One region of the Clostridium sp. 10cd* genome, then DNA from elsewhere that is predicted to be linked to it. Evidence: a T-box and tRNA genes for the amino acid it is inferred to sense, from the RefSeq annotation. Region 1 holds a T-box; the other holds one or more tRNA genes.
The links. The T-box of region 1 lies ahead of alaS (alanine--tRNA ligase). A T-box ahead of a tRNA ligase gene usually reads a tRNA of that ligase, here a tRNA-Ala.
Positions count from the first base shown of each region.

Region 2: it has a tRNA-Ala gene. The T-box ahead of alaS (alanine--tRNA ligase) is inferred to sense a tRNA for this amino acid. The anticodon was not compared.

Region 1 covers NZ_CP172347.1:2,703,010-2,706,439, reverse strand. The annotation lists gene ACG3M1_RS13445 (AI-2E family transporter) at 1-66, shown strand, start outside; gene ACG3M1_RS13440 (helix-turn-helix domain-containing protein) at 377-1,657, opposite strand; T-box leader at 1,898-2,096, shown strand; gene alaS (alanine--tRNA ligase) at 2,137-3,430, shown strand, end outside.
Region 2 covers NZ_CP172347.1:3,782,631-3,786,060, reverse strand. The annotation lists gene ACG3M1_RS18880 (hypothetical protein) at 427-654, shown strand; gene ACG3M1_RS18875 (HipA domain-containing protein) at 659-1,600, shown strand; tRNA gene ACG3M1_RS18870 (tRNA-Ile) at 1,961-2,037, shown strand; tRNA gene ACG3M1_RS18865 (tRNA-Ala) at 2,056-2,131, shown strand; gene ACG3M1_RS18860 (hypothetical protein) at 2,240-2,749, opposite strand; gene ACG3M1_RS18855 (hypothetical protein) at 2,855-3,430, shown strand, end outside.

The DNA.
Region 1 (3,430 bases):
ATTGGAGAATGGGAGGATATCTGGCAGGATTTTGATGAGGCGATGCAGGAGGAGAATTATGATTAAATTATGCTTAAATTGCTGAAGTGAAAAGTTAAATTCCACTTTCAAAAGGCGAATAAAAAATGTGGAACTTTCTTCTACAAAAGTCTATACAGAGCATAAATATAGCGTTAGAAAGGGTTTCAAATAGGTAGAAGTAAGTAAAAATGTGAAGAAAGTGGTCATTGTGCGAATGATAGATAAAATGAATAAGCGCACTGAAAATAGGCTCCATTATGCCTATGTATAACTAAATTCCACTTCTATTTTATAGTTACACTATAAATAACTGTTCTTTGCCGCTGCTCTTATCATTCTTTATATCATCTGTTTGTTACTTATGAGTCAATACGCTTGGACGAAGTATCACTTCGTCCTTATCTATTTTCTGTAGACCAAATTCATAAAGTTTCTGCGCTAATTCCGGACACATGAACTCACATAGCTCAAATGGGGATTTTCCATTCAAATGTTCCTTGGCACTGGAATTGATATGTGAGATGGCTACATTCAAGGAAGTCTGATCGGTCAGGCCGATACTGCGTAAGTCTACTTCGTTAGGTAATATATAACGTAATTCACGATGCATATTTTCCAGGCTTCCTTTCTGCCCGGACTGCATAGGGTCGCAATAGAAGACTCGTGTCCTTCTGGTACCATCGTCTCTTTTTTCCATATGCTCAGCATCAGTAAATTCACCTCCGCGATCGGTGAGTGTTATATGAGCTTCCTGTTCAAACAGGCTTTTTCCAAGGATGGAATCAAGAACAGCTAGTCCGTCAACCATATCTGCAGCAGTCTTCGTGTCGTGATATACAGCAAACAGGAGCCCATATTTGATGAATTTGAAAGTCTGGATAAACGGTCCATTGGAAATGTCATTGTAGACTGTATCCATTTGTAAAATGTGAGTGATTTCCTCAGACTCAACATAGGATTGGTAATCTGTGTAAAGCCGTCCAACAAGGAATTTACGGTCTTGTCGTTTTTTATAGATCGTCTTCTTCTTAGCGGTCATTTTTCTTTTGACTTTTATACGAAGGTCAATATTAGCAATGCCAACACATTCGAATACACCTTGTTCAATATAGTTGTAGAGTGTCTTCTCACTGATTCCAAGTTCGGGATGTGCAGCTATGATCTGATAAGGTGAATGACCTTTTAATAGAAGAGGCTTGATGGTATTGCCTAGCTCTACAGCTTCTGATGAGGTCAGATTGATTCCGGTTCGAGACTCAACGAGTTCGCTACGGTATTCCTCATAGGCGATCGTAGGTTTATAGAGGTATTTATCAAAGCGGCAGCTTTTCAGTTTCTCACAGCCATTACAAGCTCCCGGAGTACGATCTCTGCGTTTGCAGCGGAACTTAGAATAATCAGGGCAGTTGACAGTACAATTCTTTCTCTTAAACTTACAGTGAGCATAGTTCTCACATTCTAGAGAAAGTGTAGATTTATGAGAGAGATAACGGTGAGCACGGATTTCCTTACCTATCGTAGATTTATCTTTGCCTAGATTATCAGCAATAGCTTTTTTAGAAGAACCATTAACGATGCCGATCGCGATGACATTGCGATCGTCCTGAGTCAGATGTTTGTTTTTGTTCGTTGCCATATTCATCACCCTTTGTAATGTGTATGATAATAACCAGCGGTTACCTTCATCATAGATATAAAAAAGGATATATGAAAGACTAAATGCAATTGTAAGTGTAAATTCAACTAGATTGTTGTGTAAGAGTCTTTTCTACTTAGCTACTTTGAAAGTGGAATTTAACTTTTCACTTCAGCTTATGCTTAAATTATGATAAAAGATTTGCACTGTCTTTTGGATTTTGTTATAATGATAACGTTCATCAGGACGATGAAAAAGAGGAGTACATTCGGGTAACCATTCAAGAGAGGAAGCGGCAGGTGAGAGCTTTCATGGTGAAGAATGGAAGCTGCTTTGGAGTTCTGCGCGTATCTGGCGTTAAAAGAGTAAGTGAGTGTGCCTGTGGAATTCTGTACATGGGTGAACTGGGATGGTACCGCGTATACTATACGTTCCTGGATTCGGGAGCGTTTTTTTATGCTTATAAGGAGGATGCAAATATGAAACAGTTGACAGGAAGTCAGATTCGTCAGATGTTTCTGGACTACTTTAAAAGTCAGGGACATATGATTGAGCCAGGAGCAAGCCTGGTTCCTCACAACGATCCAACGCTGCTTTGGATCAATGCCGGAGTTGCAGCTTTGAAAAAGTATTTTGATGGAAGTGAAAAGCCGAAGAACAATCGGATTGCGAATGCACAGAAGTCCATTCGTACCAATGATATCGAGAATGTAGGAAAGACGGCACGTCACCATACCTTCTTTGAAATGCTTGGGAATTTCTCTATCGGAGATTATTTCAAGGAGGAGGCAATTCCTTTTGCATGGGAGTTTTTAACAAGTCCGAAATGGATTGGTTTTCCAAAGGAGAAGCTATATGTTTCCGTATATACGGATGATGCGGATGCTTACCGGATCTGGACCGAGGTGTGTAAGGTGGATCCTTCCCACATTTTGAAGACAGATGATAATTTCTGGGAGATTGGAGAAGGTCCGGGCGGACCGGACAGTGAAATCTTCTATGACCGCGGTGAGGCATATGATCCGGAGGGTCTTGGAGAACGTCTGTTCTTCGAAGAGCTGGAGAATGATCGCTACATCGAGGTATGGAATGTCGTGTTCTCACAGTTTGACTGTAAGCCGGAGCTTGACCGTAAGGATTACAAGGAGCTGCCGCAGAAAAACATTGATACCGGTATGGGATTGGAACGTCTTGTTGCGCTGGTACAGGGTGGAGAAACCAATTTTGATACAGACTTGTTTCTGCCAATCATTCATGCGACAGAAGCGTATACCGATGCGCGTTATGCAGATGCCCAACATAAAATGGCATTCCGCGTGATTGCCGATCACATCCGAACCGTAAGCTTTGCGCTGGCAGATGGGGCGCTGTTCTCCAATGAGGGCAGAGGCTATGTATTGCGTCGAGTTCTGCGCCGTGCGGTACGGTTCGCGAAGAAGCTGAACATTCAGGGAGCATTTATGTATAAGCTGGTTCCTGTCGTTTATGATATCATGAAGGATTTCTATCCGTACATGGAGGAAAAGCTGGATTATATTGCTCGTCTTGTAAAGGCCGAGGAGGAGCGCTTCCACGCAACACTGGCAGATGGGGAAAGACTGCTGTTACAGGTGATGGAAGAAAAGAAGGAAAGCCGTGTCATTGACGGCAAGACTGCCTTTAAGCTGTATGATACCTATGGGTTCCCGTTGGAGCTGACTGTGGAAATCGCGGAGGAAAGCGGATATACAGTGGATAAGGACGGCTTTGACGCTGAGATGCAGCAGCAAAGAG
Region 2 (3,430 bases), 1.1 Mb from region 1:
GTTTACATTTCGTGTTTCAGGCATATACTGTTCACTGCGTTGACCAAAGCTCATAAAAAGCGATGATGATTCAGGTTTAAACTTGAAAAATATAATCATCGCTTTTCTTTAGAGAAAAAGATTTTAAAATACTAATTGAAATGAATAATATGAAGCATAGCAAAGCGTGATGACCAGCTTTTGCTTCCTTCCAAGGCTTGTTTTGTTGTACGAAAATGACAGTCAGGCAGGTGATATCGGTATCGCAGGTTTACGTTAGAAAGGTCAGTTCTCTGTTAGGATAAACTGGAAGATACATGGTTGGATCTTTTATGAGTGTTTGACTGATTACAGGAATACAAACCGACTTTTTGCGTTTCTGAATGATCGTATGGCGTTGTGAAAACAATGCATGCTATAATACAGTTGGTAAAAGGGTGTGATTAAATGGATAAAAGCTATCACTGGATCAACGATTCAGTCAAAATTGATTTTGCTTTGCCTTCCATGATTCAGGAGCTGGTGGATGAGCTGGAGGAAATGGATCGGAAGGAAGACTGGTCATACTTTGACAGATGTGGATTCATTGAGAATATTACAAAAGAATTTGTTATCAATAAAGAAATGACCAGCAAACAGAGGGATATCCTATGTCAAAGATATCGTGGAGGATAAACACATGTATTTGATCGATTTTAACGAGTGTCAGGAAAATAACAAAGCCTATGGTGGGATGGCTGGCAGTAAGCTTGGAATCATTTATCAGGGGGAGGACTGGATTCTGAAATTTCCTAAATCTACAAAGGGAATGAGAAAAACGGAAATTTCTTATACAACCTCTCCGTTATCTGAGTATATAGGCAGTCATATTTATCAGATTCTTGGCTATCCTGTACATGAAACCAAATTAGGGACAAAGGATAACAAACTGGTTGTTGCATGTAAGGATTTTACGGATTCACATGTTCGATTACAGGAATTCAGAGAAATCAAAAACTATTACAATAAAGAACTGGAGGCAATTCTGGAAGATACAGTAACCGATAGCAACAGTGTTGGCAGTACAAGTCTTCACGCGGTAAAGGCACATCTGAACTATAATTCCCTATTGTATATGATTGATGGAATGTCAGAGAGGTTCTGGGATTGTGTCATGATCGACGGGCTGATAAATAATAATGATCGCAATAGCGGAAACTGGGGTATCCTGCGATATTCCGATGGCAGTTTAGCGCTGGCGCCTGTATTTGATAACGGTGCTTCTTTTTCCACGAAGATTTCCGATGAGAAAATAAACGACATGTTGAAGAATGAAGATAGGATTCTCAGCAGTGCAATCAGCACAGTCACCGGATATAATATCGACGGAAAGGCACTGCAGTTCGGTGCGCTATTGAAGCTTGAAGATAAAGATATTCATAATGCAGTAAAGCGTGTCGTTCCACAGATACAGAGGCATATGGATGCGATAACTGCTTTCATTTATGCTATTCCCAATGCAGATAACGGTATAGAAATCATCAGTGAAATACGTAAAGAGTTTTATATAAAGGGAATGGAGCTTCGATTGCAAAAGCTCCTGTTGCCGGCATACGAACATACCATGCGAGCTGTGCTGTAACAGGTAAGTTTTTCACTTCCCGTGCGTTGAATTATCATGTTTGAGAAATCGAGATAATTCAGAAAGAGGAAATATGAGTGTGTTCAGACTTTACGTAATTTGATCCGGCTTTCCTGTGCCTGTCAATGTTTTATCGCAGATCTTTAGACGCAGTTTGTGATACAGACATAAAAAGCAATAACCGAGAGTATACATGACGATATTCATATAGGAAGCGGTATAAGAACTTGCGGCTTCGTAAAATTATCAGCTTTGTGTCTTTAGCATATAAAATCTCTTAAAAGCTTGTGAAAAAATGATAAAAACCTTGTTGACACACGAAAAAAGTAGTGGTATTATATATGAGCATTCGATGGAAACGGGCCTGTAGCTCAGGTGGTTAGAGCGCACCCCTGATAAGGGTGAGGTCGTTGGTTCAAGTCCATTCAGGCCCACCATCGAATTTCAATATACATGGGGTGTTAGCTCAGCTGGGAGAGCACCTGCTTTGCACGCAGGGGGTCATCGGTTCGATCCCGATACGCTCCACCATGATAACATATTGAAGGATTCCAATCCTAACGGTCGGAATCCTTTTTTATTATACACGGCATGCTTGTATCTGAATGAGGATGCCTGTACGATGCAGATTGCTTGTTCTCAGGTCTTTTTCACGGTAAACAATAACTGCGCTTTTGTTGAATTCGGCTCCCGGAAGATGTCCTGAGGCTTTATATTTACATCATCACAAAGATACCAGTACCAGTATTCTGCTGGATTATTCGCAAAACAGATGCACATATCGTCAAGCTGCATATCCGCTATGCGCTGTCCGTCCATGCGAATCAAATGGCTGTAGGTGACGGCATGTTCGCTGTCATCCTGCCTTGTCAGCGTATAGCTTTTTCCTAATGCATCATAGCGTATCAGAAAATCCTGCGTGGAATCCCTCGCATCCTTTATGCGTATCGTTGATAAAGAAACAGTATCCAATCCCTTTAAAAAGGATATCCAGCCACTTCCGTCTACGAGATCATTGGTATCATGCAATGTAAGATCCGGGCACCTTCTGGCGATATCCGGGTAGGCAGTCTCTACTGCTGTCTGTTGAAAAAGATAGCCGCCCATGGAATTTATAAGCATATAAAATATGAGGAACATAGATTTCATGATCTTCGCCTCCTTCTATCCGGTATACGATAAAGTAAGGGAAAATATTTCAACTGTATTTCTTTTTGTCTGAAAATAGTGTACCATAAGGCATGGTGATGAAAAATGAAATATGTGAACAGCAGGGATCTGATGATGTTTTTGCCGCAGCCAATCACAAAGCTGGGTGTATTTGAAGCGGAAACCGTGGATGCTGCACTGACTATGTGTGCGGATGCGTTTCCTAAAATCGAGCAGGAATTTAAAGTGACGGTAGATTTTGCCACCTTTAAATTTCAGCTGTTGAAAACAATGGGGGAATTTTTATATAAATGTGCCGAATGTCCGCATGAATGCCTGAAAAATCCGCGCAAGCATGTGGAGGAGGAACGCTATATCAGAAATCATATCAAGCTTCCTCTGTGGCCGAAGCGTATGCAGAAGAACAATGCAGAAAACTTTTTTCTTATGGAATATATTCTGACCTATGCAGATATCCTGTTCCGCTATCTCCTCGATGCGGGTATACCGCAGGAACAAGCCAATCTCATAGCGACCAATGCGTTGGATCAGCTGGCACTGTGGGTGGATGAGAACTGTATTCGCAAATGCGGGTATGCATGTATCCGTCGTAGCGAATCATCCGGATATTGTACGCTTTGCTCCTATATGATTCAGCCGTTAGCCTGTCCAAACAAAAAG